2 regions of the Nonomuraea sp. NPDC004702 genome follow, and region 2 is predicted to be linked to the other one. Evidence: riboswitches for the same ligand, from Rfam matches in the RefSeq annotation. Region 2 holds a riboswitch; the other holds the start of a gene.
The links. A riboswitch is a leader RNA that binds a small molecule or an ion and turns the genes downstream of it on or off. The one in region 2 is predicted to bind cobalamin.
Positions count from the first base shown of each region.

Region 1 (7,007 bases), on a different contig from region 2:
AGAGCAGGTCGGTGGCGGCGGTGGTGCACGGGTTCGCCACCTTCGACCCGGACGTGCGGGTGGGCGGGGTGGTGCTCAACCGGGTGGGCTCCGACCGGCACGAGGAGCTGTGCCGGTCGGCGCTGGCGGCGGCGGGCGTGCCGGTGCTGGGGGCGATCCGCCGCGACGACGCCGTGGCCACGCCCTCCCGGCACCTGGGGCTGGTGCCGGCCGCCGAGCGCCGGACCGAGGCGGTCGCCGCCGTGGACCGGCTGGCCGCCCTGGTGGCGCGTTCGTGCGACCTGGACGCGTTGCTGCGGCTGGCGCGCTCCGCTCCCCCGCTGGGCGGCCCCTCCTGGACGCCGCCGACGCCCGCCGCGACGGGCGGCCGGCCAGAGGAGGCGGTGGCGGGTGCCGCGCGCGGCCGGCCGGTGGTGGCCGTGGCCGGTGGGGCGGCGTTCACGTTCGGCTACGCCGAGCAGGTCGAGCTGCTGCGGGCGGCGGGGGCCGAGGTGGCCGTCTTCGACCCGCTGCGCGACACGCGGCTGCCGGACGGGACCGGCGCGATCGTGATCGGCGGCGGCTTCCCGGAGGTGTACGCCGCCGAGCTGGCCGCCAACGAGCCCCTGCGGCAGCAGGTGGCCGCCTTCCCCGGCCCGATCGCCGCGGAGTGCGCGGGGCTGCTGTACCTGTGCGACGAGCTGGACGGCCAGCGCATGTGCGGGCGCGTCCCGGGGCGGGCGCGGATGACGTCCCGGCTGACGCTCGGCTACCGGGACGCCGTCGCGCTGCGGCGCTCGCCGCTCACCAGGACGGGCGAGCGGCTGCGCGGGCACGAGTTCCACCGGACGGCCGTCACGTACGCGGGCGAGCCGCTGTTCCGCTGGGACGGCGGCCACGACGGGTACGGCGACCCCGGCGTGACCGCGTCCTACCTGCATCTGCACTGGGCGGGCGCGCCGCGCCTGGCTCAGCGGCTGGTGTCGTCCTCCAGGTCGCCCTCGGTCTTGAGGTAGACCTCCTGCAGGCCGCGCAGGACCTCCGGGTCCGGGTGCTGCCACATGCCGCGCTCGGCGGCCTCCAGGAGGCGTTCGGCGATGCCGTGCAGCGCCCAGGGGTTCGAGCGGGCCATGAACGCCTGGTTCTCGGGGTCGAGCACGTACGTCTCCGTGAGCTTGTCGTACATCCAGTCGGCCATCACGCCGGTGGTGGCGTCGTAGCCGAACAGGTAGTCGACGGTGGCGGCCAGCTCGAAGGCGCCCTTGTAGCCGTGCCGGCGCATGGCGGCCAGCCAGCGCGGGTTGACCACCCTGGCGCGGAAGATCCGTGAGGTCTCCTCCGACAGGGTGCGGGTGCGCACGGCGTCGGGGCGGGTGCTGTCGCCGACGTAGGCGGCCGGGGCCCTGCCGGTGAGCGCGCGCACGGTGGCGATCATGCCGCCGTGGTACTGGAAGTAGTCGTCGGAGTCGGCGATGTCGTGCTCGCGGGTGTCGACGTTCTTGGCGGCGACGGCGATGCGGCGGTAGGCGTCCTCCATCTGGGGGCGGGCGGCGACGCCGTCGAGGTCGCGGCCGTAGGCGTAGCCGCCCCACACGGCGTACACCTCGGCCAGGTCGGCGTCGTCGCGCCAGTTGCGGCTGTCGATGAGCGGCAGCAGCCCGGCCCCGTACGCGCCGGGCGCGGAGCCGAAGACGCGCATCGTGGCCAGCCGCTCGTCGCCGCCCGTCGCGGCCACGTGGGCGCGGACGTAGTTGTCCGCGGCCGGCTCCGCCAGCGACGCGACCAGCCGTACGGCGTCGTCGAGCATGCCGACCACGTGCGGGAAGGCGTCGCGGAAGAAGCCGCTGATGCGGACGGTCACGTCGATGCGCGGGCGGCCCAGCTCGGCGAGCGGGATCGGCTCCAGGCGGATGACGCGACGCGACGCCTCGTCCCATTCGGGGCGGACGCCGAGCAGGGCCAGCACCTCGGCGACGTCGTCGCCCGCCGTGCGCATGGCGCTGGTCCCCCACACCGACAGCCCGACCGAGCGCGGCCACTCGCCGGTGTCGGCGCGGTAGCGCTCCAGCAGCGACTCCGCCATCGCCTGGCCGGTCTCCCAGGCCAGGCGGCTGGGCACCGCCCGTGGGTCCACGGAGTAGAAGTTGCGGCCCGTCGGCAGCACGTTGACCAGGCCGCGCAGCGGGGAGCCGCTGGGGCCGGCGGGCACGTAGCCGCCGTCCAGGGCGTGCAGGACGTGGTCGAGCTCGTCGGTGGTGCGGGCCAGGCGCGGCACCATCTCGGTGGCGGCGAACGCCAGCACCCGCGCCACCAGCTCCTCCCGCCCCTCAGCCACGCCTTCCTCGGCCACGCCACCCAATACCGCGCGAGTGACGGCGGGGGCTGCGCTCGGGGCCCAGGCGTGCTGCTCCATGGCCTCGACCAGGGCGCGGGCGGTCGTCTCCGCGCGGTCCACGTCGCCGAGCGCCGCCGTGCCGTCCTCGGCCAGGCCGAGCGCCTCGCGCAGGCCGGGCAGCGTCTCCCTGCCGGCCCACATCTGCCGGGCGCGCAACATGGCCAGCACCAGGTCCACCCGCACCTGGCCGGTGGGCGCCTGGCCGAGGACGTGCAGCCCGTCGCGGATCTGCGCGTCCTTCACCTCGCACAGCCAGCCGTCCACGTGCAGGATGAGGTCGTCGAACTCGCTGTCGTGCGGCCGGTCGGCCAGCCCGAGGTCGTGGTCGAGCCGGGCGGCCTGGATCAGCGTCCAGATCTGCGCCCGGATCGCGGGCAGCTTGGCGGGGTCCATGGCGGCGATCGTGGCGTGCTCGTCCAGGAGCTGCTCCAGCCGGGCGATGTCGCCGTAGGTGTCGGCGCGGGCCATCGGCGGCACGAGGTGGTCCACCAGCACGGCGTGCGCGCGCCGCTTGGCCTGCGTGCCCTCCCCCGGGTCGTTGACGAGGAAGGGGTAGACCAGCGGCAGGTCGCCGATGGCGGCGTCGGTGCCGCACGCGGCCGACATCCCCGCCGACTTGCCGGGCAGCCACTCCAGGTTGCCGTGCTTGCCGACGTGCACCATCGCGTGCGCGCCGAACTCGGCCGACAGCCAGCGGTAGGCGGCCAGGTAGTGGTGGCTGGGCGGCAGGTCGGGGTCGTGGTAGATGGCGATCGGGTTCTCCCCGAAGCCGCGCGGCGGCTGCACCATCACCACCAGGTTCCCGGCCCGCAGCGCGGCCAGCACGATGTCGGTCCCGCTGTCGCCCTCGTGCACGAACAGCTCTCCGGGCGGCGGCCCCCAGTGGCGCTCGATTCCCTCGCGCAGGGCCGCGGGCAGCGTCCGGTACCACTGCTCGTAGGAGGCGGCGGAGATCCGCACCGGGTTGCCCGCCAGGTGCTCCTCGGTCAGCCAGTCCTGGTCCTGGCCGCCGGCGGCGATCAGCGCGTGCACCAGCGCGTCGCCGTCCTGGTCGGCCACGCCGGGGAAGCCGTCGCCCAGGTCGTAACCCGCCTCGGCGAGACGGGCCAGCAGCCGGACGGTGCTCGCGGGGGTGTCCAGCCCGACCGCGTTGCCGACGCGGGAGTGCTTGGTCGGGTACGCCGACAACATCACCACCAGCCGCCGCTCTGCGGGAGGGGTGTGCCGCAGCAGGCCGTGGCGCACCGCGATGCCCGCCACCCGGGCGGCCCGCTCGGGGTCGGCGACGTAGACGGTCAGCCCGTCGTGGTCGATCTCCTTGAACGAGAACGGCACCGTGATGATCCGGCCGTCGAACTCCGGGATCGCGACCTGGGAGGCGGCGTCCAGCGGCGACAGCCCGTCGTCGTTCTCCTCCCATGCCTGCCGGGTGGTGGTCAGGCAGAGTCCTTGCAGGATCGGCACGTCCAGCCCGGCCAGCGCGCCGACGTCCCAGGCCTCGTCGTCGCCGCCCGCCCCCGCGGTGGCCGGACGGGAGCCGCCCGCCGCCAGCACCGTGACGACCAGGGCGTCCGCCGCGCGCAGCGTGTCCAGCAGCTCCGGCTCGGCCGCGCGCAGGGACGAGCAGAAAACCGGCAGCGCCTGCCCGCCCGCCTCCTCGACGGCGTCGCACAACGCCTCGACGAACGCGGTGTTGCCGGCCATGTGGTGGGCCCGGTAGTAGAGCACGCCCACCACGGGACCGCCGGTGGTCCTGGCAGGGCGGTCCAGCCGTCCCCAGGTGGGGGCGGGGACGGGCGGCTCGAACCCGTGCCCGGTCAGCAGGACGGTGTCGGACAGGAACGCGTGCAGCTCGGCCAGGTTGGCCGGGCCGCCATGGGCCAGGTAGGCGTGCGCCTCGGCGCACACCCCGCCGCTGACCGTGGACAGCTCCATCAGCTCGGCGTCGGGAGCCTGCTCCCCGCCCAGCACCACCACCGGGCGCGGCCCGGCCAGCAGCGCGTCGAGCCCGTCCGGCCAGGCCCGCCGCCCGCCCAGCAGGCGCACCACGACGAGGTCGGTCCCCTCCGTCAGGCCGGGGACGTCCTCGGCGGTCAGCCGGGCGGGATTGCCCAGGCGGTAGCCCGCCCCGCAGGCGCGAGCGCTCAGCAGGTCGGTGTCGGAGGTGGAGAGCAGCAGAACGGTACGGCTGTCGCCAGGCACGGCGCATTCCTCCCTCGGGGTCCTCGCCCCGGTCGCGGGTGACACGACGGCAGGAGTCTCCTGGCTCCCGGATCGACGCTCACCCCGGCCTTCCCGCCCGTCGCCGGACAGTGGCCTCGTGGTGGGGTTCGCTCCCCGGTCACAGTGGCGGGACCGCGCCGGATTCACACCGGCTTCCTCCCATTGCCATCGTCTACGCCGAAGCTTACGACAGGAGCGACCCGTCCCAGAAGTGGCGTTACGATCCCTTCGTGCCCGTAGGTGAATCTTCCGGACGTACGCGTCCCGATGCCTGTCCGGGGGCGCTCCAGGTGCACGAGGCCGCCGACGGCCCGCTCGCCCGCGTGCGCCTGCCCGGCGGCGCGGTGTCGGCCGCGCAGCTCCGCGTGCTCGCCGGGTGCGCGGCCGAGCTGGGAACGGGCGTGATCGAGCTGACGTCGCGGGCGAACGTCCAGGTGCGGGGGCTGCGCTCGCCCGAGGTCTTCGCCGGGCGGATCGCGGCGGCCGGGCTGCTGCCGTCGCCCGCGCACGAGCGGGTGCGCAACATCCTGGCCTCGCCGCTGGGCGGGCGCGGTCCCGACGGGCTGCTGGATGTGCTGGCGATGGCCGACGCCCTGGACCGGGCGCTGTGCGCGCGGCCCCGGCTGGCCGCGCTGCCTGGACGGTTCCTGTTCGCCCTGGACGACGGCACGCGGGACGTCGCCGGGCTCGGCGCGGACGTCACCTACGTGGCGACCGGACGGCTGCTGCTCGCCGGCGCCGACACGGGGCTGACCGTCACCCCGGACGCGGCCGTCCCGCTCATGATCGACGCCGCCGAGGCGTTCCTGGACGAGCTGTCCCCCGACGGCCCGCGCGCCTGGCGCATCCGCGACCTCCCGGACGGCCCCGCCAGAATCGCCACCCGCCTGCGCGCCGGCGAACCAAGCCTGATCGACGACCCGCACGCCACGAACGCCCCAGAGGCCCCGGACGCCACGGACGCCCCGGACGCCTCGGATGCCGCGGACGCCGCGCCCGCCCCCGTCTCCGCGCGCCGCCCGTCCGCGGGCAGGATCGCCCAGCGGGACGGCCGGATGGCGATCGAGGCGCTCGTGCCGCTCGGCCGCCTGACGTCCGACCAGGCCGGAGCCCTCGCGGACCTCGGACGGCCGGTGCGCCTGACCCCCTGGCGGACCGTCGTCCTGCCGGACCTCTCCCCCGGCGAGGCGGACCCGACCGAACGGGCGCTGGCCGCCGCCGGGCTCGCCGCCGACCCGGACTCCCCCTGGGCCGGGGTGACCGCCTGCACCGGCCGTCCCGGCTGCGCGAAGGCGCTCGCCGACGTGCGGGCCGATGCCCGGCAATGGGTGCGGAGCCTCGGCCGCGCACCCGCCACGCCCGTCCACTGGGCCGGTTGCGAGCGGCGCTGCGGCCTGCCACGCGGCCCGGTCCGCCAGCTGATCGCAACCATCAACGGATACGAGGAACGCCAGGAGTGAGCGACTACATCCGCGACGGCGCCGAGATCTACCGGCGCTCGTTCGCGACCATCCGCGCCGAGAGCGACCTCACGGGCCTGCCGCCCGAGGTCGCCCAGGTGGCGGTGCGCATGATCCACGCGTGCGGCATGACCGACCTCGTCACCGACCTGGCCTGGTCGCCGCAGGTGGTCGCGCGGGCCAGGGAGGCGCTGCGCGGCGGCGCGCCGGTGTTGTGCGACGCCATGATGGTCGCCTCCGGCGTGACCCGGCGCAGGCTGCCCGCGGGCAACGAGGTGCTGTGCACGCTGGGCGACCCGCGCGTGCCCGAGCTGGCCGAACGCCTCGGCACCACCCGCAGCGCCGCGGCCCTGGAGCTGTGGCGCGACCGCCTGGAGGGCGCGGTGGTGGCGATCGGGAACGCGCCGACCGCCCTGTTCCGGCTGCTGGAGCTGGTGGCCGAGGGCGCCGGACGCCCCGCTGCCGTGCTCGGCATCCCGGTCGGCTTCATCGGCGCGGCCGAGTCCAAGCAGGCGCTGGCCGGCAGCGACCTGGAGTACCTGGTGGTGCACGGCCGTCGCGGCGGCAGTGCGATGACGGCCGCCGCGATCAACGCCATCGCGAACGAGACGGAGTGACGACCATGTCAGGACGCCTGTACGGAGTCGGCCTGGGCCCCGGCGACCCCGAGCTGGTCACGGTCAGGACGGCCCGGCTGATCGGCGAGGCCGACGTGATCGCCTACCACGCCGCCCGGCACGGCCGCAGCATCGCCCGTTCGATCGCGCTGCCGTACATGCGCGAAGGCCAGATCGAGGAGCTGCTGCTCTACCCGCTGACCACGGAGACCACCGACCACCCCGGCGGCTACCAGGGAGCGCTCGACGACTTCTACGCCGACTGCGCCGAACGCCTGGCCGCCCACCTGGACGCGGGCCGCACCGTGGTCGTGCTGGCCGAGGGCGACCCGC
Region 1 is NZ_JBSGCE010000025.1:40,189-47,195, forward strand. Features, by position in the region: gene ACWEJ6_RS28210 (cobyrinate a,c-diamide synthase) at 1-995, shown strand, start outside; gene cobN (cobaltochelatase subunit CobN) at 950-4,576, opposite strand; cobalamin riboswitch at 4,615-4,796, opposite strand; gene cobG (precorrin-3B synthase) at 4,828-6,057, shown strand; gene ACWEJ6_RS28225 (precorrin-8X methylmutase) at 6,054-6,674, shown strand; gene ACWEJ6_RS28230 (precorrin-2 C(20)-methyltransferase) at 6,680-7,007, shown strand, end outside.
Region 1: it holds a riboswitch for cobalamin, as region 2 does, so the genes downstream of both, cobN (cobaltochelatase subunit CobN) here and ACWEJ6_RS39390 (ribonucleoside-diphosphate reductase subunit alpha) in region 2, are expected to answer to the same signal.

Region 2 (7,007 bases):
AGCTCGTCGTGCTGGGCGCGCAGGTGGAACAGGCCGGGGTCGATGCGGGAGTTGGCCAGCTCGGCGGCGACGACGGTGGTGTCCTCGACGGCGAAGTGGCCGGCGAAGAAGTCACGCAGGTAGCGCTCCTGGTAGTCGAACCTGGCCTTGGGGGCGCCGGGCGAGTAGGCCCCGCCGCGCGCGGTGGTGACCACGAAACGCCGCCCGGCCAGGGACATCTTGGGGAAGGTCACCTGGTCGAGCCAGGCCTTGAGCGCCGACGGGATCGAGTAGTTGTACATCGGGGTGGCGATCAGCACCACGTCCGCGGCCACCAGCTGCGACAGCAGCGGCTCGACGATCGCCCACGCGGCCGCCTGCTCCGGGGTGCGGGCGGCCTCGTGGTAGCGGGAGATGTCGGTGATCTGGTTGGCCATGACGTAGTCGCACAGCTCGGTCCACGCCTCCCCGATGTGCGGCACCGGCTCGGCGGCCAGGTCGCGGTGGACGTAGGTGCCCTCGGGGTGGGCGGACCGCCACGCCTCGGCGAAGGCGTCGCCGAGCTCGCGGCTGATCGAACGGCGTCGGGCGCTGGCGTCCAGGTGCAGCAGAACGGCCATGGGAGGGGCTCCTCGAAATAAGTGGACATGACGTCCGTTTTGCGGTCGAGGTGACCGTAGCAACTAAGCGGGCACGTTGTCCACTTATGCCGGGGTGGGTTAGAGTCGCCGCCATGGAGTCCCGTACCGAGTTGCTGACCGGGCGTCCCGTGGCGGAGGCGGGCCGCCCGCGCGAGCGCGCCGACGCCGCCCGCAACCGCGCCAAGGTGCTCGCCGCCGCGGCCGAGCTGTTCGCCACCCGCGACCCGCGCGGCGTGACCATGGACGACATCGCCAAGGCCGCCGGCGTCGGGCGGGGCACGCTCTACCGCCGCTATCCCGACACCGTCTCGATCGCGCAGGCCCTGCTCGACGAGCACGAGCGCGAGCTGCAGGAACGCCTGCTGCGCGGCGACCCGCCGCTCGGCCCCGGCGCGCCCCCCGCCGACCGGCTCGCCGCCTTCTACGCCGCGATGGTCGGCCTGCTGGACGAGCACATCTCGCTCGTCCTGGGCGCCGAGCAGGGCGCGCTGCGCTACGCCACCGGCGCCTACGGGTTCTGGCGGGCGCACGTGCGGGTGCTGCTGGCCGAGGCGGGCGTCCCGGAGACCGAGGCGCTGGCCGACATCCTCCTCGCCCCGCTGGGCCCCGACGTCTACGCCGAGCAGCGCAGGCGCGGGCTCACCCCCGAGCAGATCACCGCCGCCCTGGCCCGCCTGGCGCACGGCATCGTCGCCCGGGACGCCGGGCGCTGACCGCGCCTGCGCCGGCACCCGGTCGGATCATGAAGCAGAACCCGGCGCCGCGCGAGGGGCCGGCCCGTCCTCGCCTGCCCGCTCCGGTCGCGGGTTACGCGGTGAGGGCGTCGCGGAGGAAGCCCAGGATGTCCGCCCGCGCGTCCTCGGCCTGGGGGGCCAGCACCGGCATGCTGAGGAAGGCGTGCCCGGCCTCGGGGTACTCGGCCAGGCGGGCGGGGGTGCCGGCGGCCTGCAGCGCCTCGGCGTAGCGGCGGCCGTGGTCGGCGATCGGGTCGTGGGTCGGCACCGCCACGAGCGCCGGGGCCAGCCCGCCCAGGTCGCCGGCGTGCAGCGGGGAGAGCGCGCGGGCGTCCGTCCCCTCGGGCACGGCGAGCCGGTGGAACAGCCGCAGCACCGGCACGCTGAGCGTCGGGGTGTCGGCGTACTGGGTCATCGACGGGTGGTCGAACATCGTCCCGGCCACCTCCACGGCGGGGTTGACCAGCACCTGGGCCTTCAGGGGGAGACCGGCGTCGCGGGCCCTGATCGCCGCCAGGGCGCAGATCAGCCCGCCGCAGCTCTCGCCGAACAGGACGGCCCGCGCCGGGTCGACGCCCCACTGCGCGGCGTGCTCCAGCACGTGCCGGAGCACGTCCCAGCCGTCGTCGGCGGCGGCGGCCAGCGGCGTGTGCCAGTCGAGCAGGCGGTGGTCCACCGAGACGACGACGGCGGGCAGGTGGGCGGCGAGGTGGCTGTTGACCCAGTCGCTCTGCGGCGCCGTGCCGACGAAGCCGCCTCCGTGCACGTGCAGCACGAGCGGCAGGACGTCCCCCGGCTCGCCCGCTCGGGGCCGGTGGACCCGGACGCGGATGTCGCGGCCGGGCAGCGCCACCGTCCGCCAGTCGATGGCGGCGCCGGGATCCGGCCGGCCGGTGATCGCCTGTGCCTCGACGGAGGCGCGCAGCCGGTTCTCCGCCTCGACGTAGGCGGCGAGTTCGGCGGGGGTGATGGTGTCCCAGTCCGGCGTGACCGGACGGCGGCCGGTGGAGGTCTCGCTCATGGTGGTCTCCTCAGGTTTTCGCTACTTGAAGTATCGATACCTAAGGTAGCGAAAACCGGGCATGGCCGGTCTATGACCTCGATCACATCTCGTTCCGCCCGTGAGGCGCGCGGAGAGCGGCCCCGCGGCAGGTGGCCGGATCGGAGCGGGCGTTCTTCGCAACACGAGATGTTGGGTGTGACTTTTTGATCCGCCCTATATATGGTGTCTCCCGCAGCCGGTTCGGTCGCCCCGCCAGGGCGGCCGAGGCAAGAGGGAACCCGGTGGGAATCCGGGACTGCCCCGCAGCGGTGAATGGGAACGACCGCCGTCAGACGCACTGGGCCGAAGGCCCGGGAAGCGACGGCCAGTAGGCAGCGACAGCATGCCCATGAGTCCGAAGACCTGCCGGCGCGCCGCGCGCGATCATGCGCGCGCGGCTGGTCCGAGGCCGCGCGGGACGGTGGACGGCACCGGCGAGAGGGCTGTGGCGCCTCGCCGTCCGCCTCCTGCGCGCGTTCTCGGCCACTGACCGAGTTCACGAGGGGAGAGCGCAGTGACGGTCACAGGGGACCCGATGACGGACCTGGCCGGGACGGCGCGGGCGGACGCCGACAGGTCCGCGCCGCGGCGCGTCCAGATGCAGGTGCGCAAGCGCAACGGCACCGCGGAGCCGGTCGACGTCAACAAGATCGTACGTGCGGTGGAGCACTGGGCGACCGATCTGACGGACATCGACCCGATGCGGGTGGCCACCAAGACGATCAGCGGCCTCTACGACGGGGCCACCACCGCCGAGCTCGACCGGCTGTCCATCCAGACGGCCGCCGAGATGATCGGCGAGGAGCCGCAGTACTCGCGCCTGGCCGCGCGGCTGCTGTCGGGCTACATCGACAAGGAGGTCCGCGGGCAGGGCGTGGCCTCCTTCAGCCAGGCGATCCGGCTGGGCCACGCCGAGGGGCTCATCGGCGACGAGACCGCCGAGTTCGTCAACGCCAACGCCCGCAAGCTCGACGACGCCATCGACGTCACCGCCGACCTGCGGTTCGAGTACTTCGGGCTGCGCACGGTCTATGACCGTTACCTGCTGCGCCACCCGTCCACCCGGCTGGTGGTGGAGACGCCGCAGTACTGGCTGCTGCGCGTGGCCTGCGGGCTGGCCGAGACGCCCGCCGAGGCGGTCGGCTTCTACCGGCTCATGTCGTCGCTGGCCTATCTGCCCAGCTCGCCGACGCTGTTCAACTCCGGCACCCGGCACACCCAGATGTCCTCCTGCTACCTGGTCGACTCGCCCCGTGACGAGATCGGCTCCATCTACGACCGTTACGCCCAGGTGGCGCAGTTGTCGAAGTTCGCCGGCGGGATCGGCATCTCCTGGTCGCGGGTGCGCTCCCGGGGCGCGCTGATCCGCGGCACGAACGGGCACTCCAACGGCATCGTCCCGTGGCTGCGCACGCTCGACGCGTCCGTGGCCGCCGTCAACCAGGGCGGCCGGCGCAAGGGCGCGGCCTGCGTCTACCTGGAGCCCTGGCACCCGGACGTCGAGGAGTTCCTGGAACTGCGCGACAACACCGGCGAGGACGCCCGCCGCACCCACAACCTCAACCTGGCCAACTGGATCCCCGACGAGTTCATGCGCCGGGTCGAGGCCGACGGCATCTGGTCGCTGTTCGACCCCGACGAGGTCCCCGAGCTGCCCGACCTGTGGGGCGAGGCGTTCGAGGAGGCCTACCGCGCCGCCGAGCGCGACGGCCGGTACGTCCGGCAGGTCAAGGCCCGCGACCTGTACGCCAAGATGATGCGCACCCTGGCCCAGACCGGCAACGGCTGGATGACCTTCAAGGACGCCGCCAACCGCCTGTGCAACCAGGCGGCCGAGCCCGGCAACGTCGTGCACCTGTCCAACCTGTGCACCGAGATCGTCGAGGTGTCCAGCGACGCCGAGACCGCGGTCTGCAACCTGGGCTCGGTCAACATCGCCGCCCACCTGACGGGCACGGGCCCCGGCGGCGACATCGACGGCGGCATCGGCGGCGGCATCGACTGGGAGCGGCTGCGCGCCACCGTCCGCACCGCGGTCACCTTCCTCGACCGGGTGATCGACATCAACTACTACCCGAGCGAGCAGGCCGCGGCCAGCAACCCGCGCTGGCGCCCGGTCGGCCTCGGCGTGATGGGCCTGCAGGACGTCTTCTTCGCCCTGCGCCTGCCGTTCGACTCGGCCGAGGCCAAGGAGCTGTCCACCCGGATCGCCGAGGAGATCTACCTGTCGGCGCTGGAGACCTCCGCCGGCCTGGCCGAGCGCTTCGGCGCCCACCCCGCCTACGACCAGACGTGGGCGGCCCGCGGCCGGCTCCAGCACGACCTGTGGGGGGAGAGCGGCACCCAGGCCGGGCGCTGGGATGCGGTGCGCGAGCGCATCGCCGCCCACGGCCTGCGCAACTCGCTGCTGATCGCGATCGCGCCGACCGCCACCATCGCCTCGATCGTCGGCTGCTACGAGTGCATCGAGCCGCAGGTGTCCAACCTGTTCAAGCGCGAGACGCTGAGCGGGGAGTTCCTGCAGATCAACAACGCGCTGGTGGCCGAGCTGAAGTCGCGCGGCCTGTGGAACGACCGCGTCCGGGCGGCCATCAAGCAGGCCGAGGGCTCGGTGCAGGGCATCGCCGAGCTGCCGGAGGACATGCGCCGGCTGTTCCGCACCGCCTGGGAGCTGCCGCAGCGGGCGCTGATCGACATGGCCGCCGCGCGCTCGCCGTTCATCGACCAGAGCCAGTCGCTCAACCTGTTCATGAGCGCGCCGACGATCGACAAGCTCTCGTCGATGTACCTGTACGCCTGGAAGTCCGGCCTGAAGACCACCTACTACCTGCGCTCGCGCCCGGCCACCCGCATCCAGCAGGCCACCGTGCCCCTCGCGCCCCCCGCGCCCCTCGCGAACAAGTCCGAGGAGGCCCTGGTGTGCTCCCTGGAGAACCCCGAGTCGTGCGAGGCCTGCCAGTGACCCCCGAGGAGAATCCGATGTTGCTCGACCCGGGCATGAGCCTGACCCTGCGGCCCATGCGCTACCCCCTGTTCTTCGACCGCTACCGCGACGCGATCAAGAACACCTGGACGGTCGAGGAGGTGGACCTGCACTCCGACCTGAGCGACCTGCCCAAGTTGTCGGCGGCCGAGCGCCACCTGGTCAGCCGCCTGGTCGCCTTCTTCGCCACCGGCGACACGATCGTGGCCAACAACCTGGTGCTCAACCTCTACCAGCACGTCAACGCCCCCGAGGCGCGCCTGTACCTGAGCAGGCAGCTGTTCGAGGAGGCGGTGCACGTCCAGTTCTACCTGAACCTGCTGGACACCTACGTGCCGGACGAGGAGGAGCGGTTCGCGGCGTTCGCGGCGGTGGAGAACATCCCCTCCATCCGGCGCAAGGCCGAGTTCTGCTTCCGCTGGATCGACTCCATCGGCAGCCTCCAGCGGCTGGAGACCCGCGAGGACCGGCGGGCGTTCCTGCTCAACCTGATCTGCTTCGCCGCCTGCATCGAGGGCCTGTTCTTCTACGGCGCGTTCGCCTACGTCTACTTCCTGCGCTCGCGCGGCCTGCTGAACGGGCTGGCCTCGGGCACGAACTGGGTCTTCCGCGACGAGTCCATGCACATGGCCTTCGCCTTCGACGTGGTGGACGTCGTCCGGCAGGAGGAGCCGGGCCTCTTCGACGCGGAGATGGCGAGCCAGGTCAGGGAGATGCTGGCCGAGGCGGTCGACTGCGAGGCGCAGTTCGCCGAGGACCTGCTCGGGCAGGGCGTGCCGGGCATGTCGACCGCGGACATGCGCTCGTACCTGGAGCACGTGGCCGACCGGCGGCTGGCCCAGCTCGGCATCGAGCCGCTGTACGGGTCGAAGAACCCGTTCGCGTTCATGGAGCTGCAGGACGTGCAGGAGTTGTCGAACTTCTTCGAGCGGCGGGTGTCGGCGTACCAGGTGGGGGTGACCGGCTCGGTCAGCTTCGACGCCGACTTCTGACCCTTACAGATCTACAAGGTAAAGCCGCGCGGCGGGATTCGCCCCCGCCGCGCGGGTCAGGCAGGCTCCGGGCGGTTGTCCTTGCCGTCCAACCAGAGGACGTCGGACTCGTCGCGGTGGGAACCGGTGGTGCCGACGTGCTTGGCGTCGATCCGCGGACCCTTCTTGATCACGTGGACGAGGGCCATGGCGTGGCCGCGGCCGAGGTCGTAGTCCTGCTTGAGCCAGTCGATGATCGTCCCGGCCTTGGTGGACGGGGCGTCGAGGCCGCGTTCCTCGGCCAGGGCGATGAACTCACGGGGGGTCAGTCCGGTCTTGGCTTCGATGTTGTCCAGGTAAGCCTGGAAGGACATGGTGTTCTCCGCTCGTCATGGGGTGTTGCGGCCATGATGCACCATTTCGGGGGGTGCGCCGTCTCAGTAGAATGCCGTTCCGCCGAGTGCCGAGGGGTGACGGTGATGGACGAGCGCGAACTGAGCTGCCCGTGGGAAGGCGTCCTGGTCACACCGGGCCCGGCCGTCCGTACGGGCGTGCTCGTGCTGGCGGGGTCGAGCGGCCGGATCGAACGGGACAGGGCCCGGCTGCTGGCCGCGGAGGGGGTGACCGCGCTGTCGATCCGCTGGTTCGGCGGTCCGG
Region 2 is NZ_JBSGCE010000047.1:18,562-25,568, reverse strand. Features, by position in the region: gene ACWEJ6_RS39405 (FMN-dependent NADH-azoreductase) at 1-599, opposite strand, end outside; gene ACWEJ6_RS39400 (TetR/AcrR family transcriptional regulator) at 713-1,333, shown strand; gene ACWEJ6_RS39395 (alpha/beta hydrolase) at 1,428-2,375, opposite strand; cobalamin riboswitch at 2,577-2,781, shown strand; gene ACWEJ6_RS39390 (ribonucleoside-diphosphate reductase subunit alpha) at 2,911-5,358, shown strand; gene ACWEJ6_RS39385 (ribonucleotide-diphosphate reductase subunit beta) at 5,376-6,371, shown strand; gene ACWEJ6_RS39380 (DUF4287 domain-containing protein) at 6,428-6,724, opposite strand; gene ACWEJ6_RS39375 (alpha/beta hydrolase family protein) at 6,830-7,007, shown strand, end outside.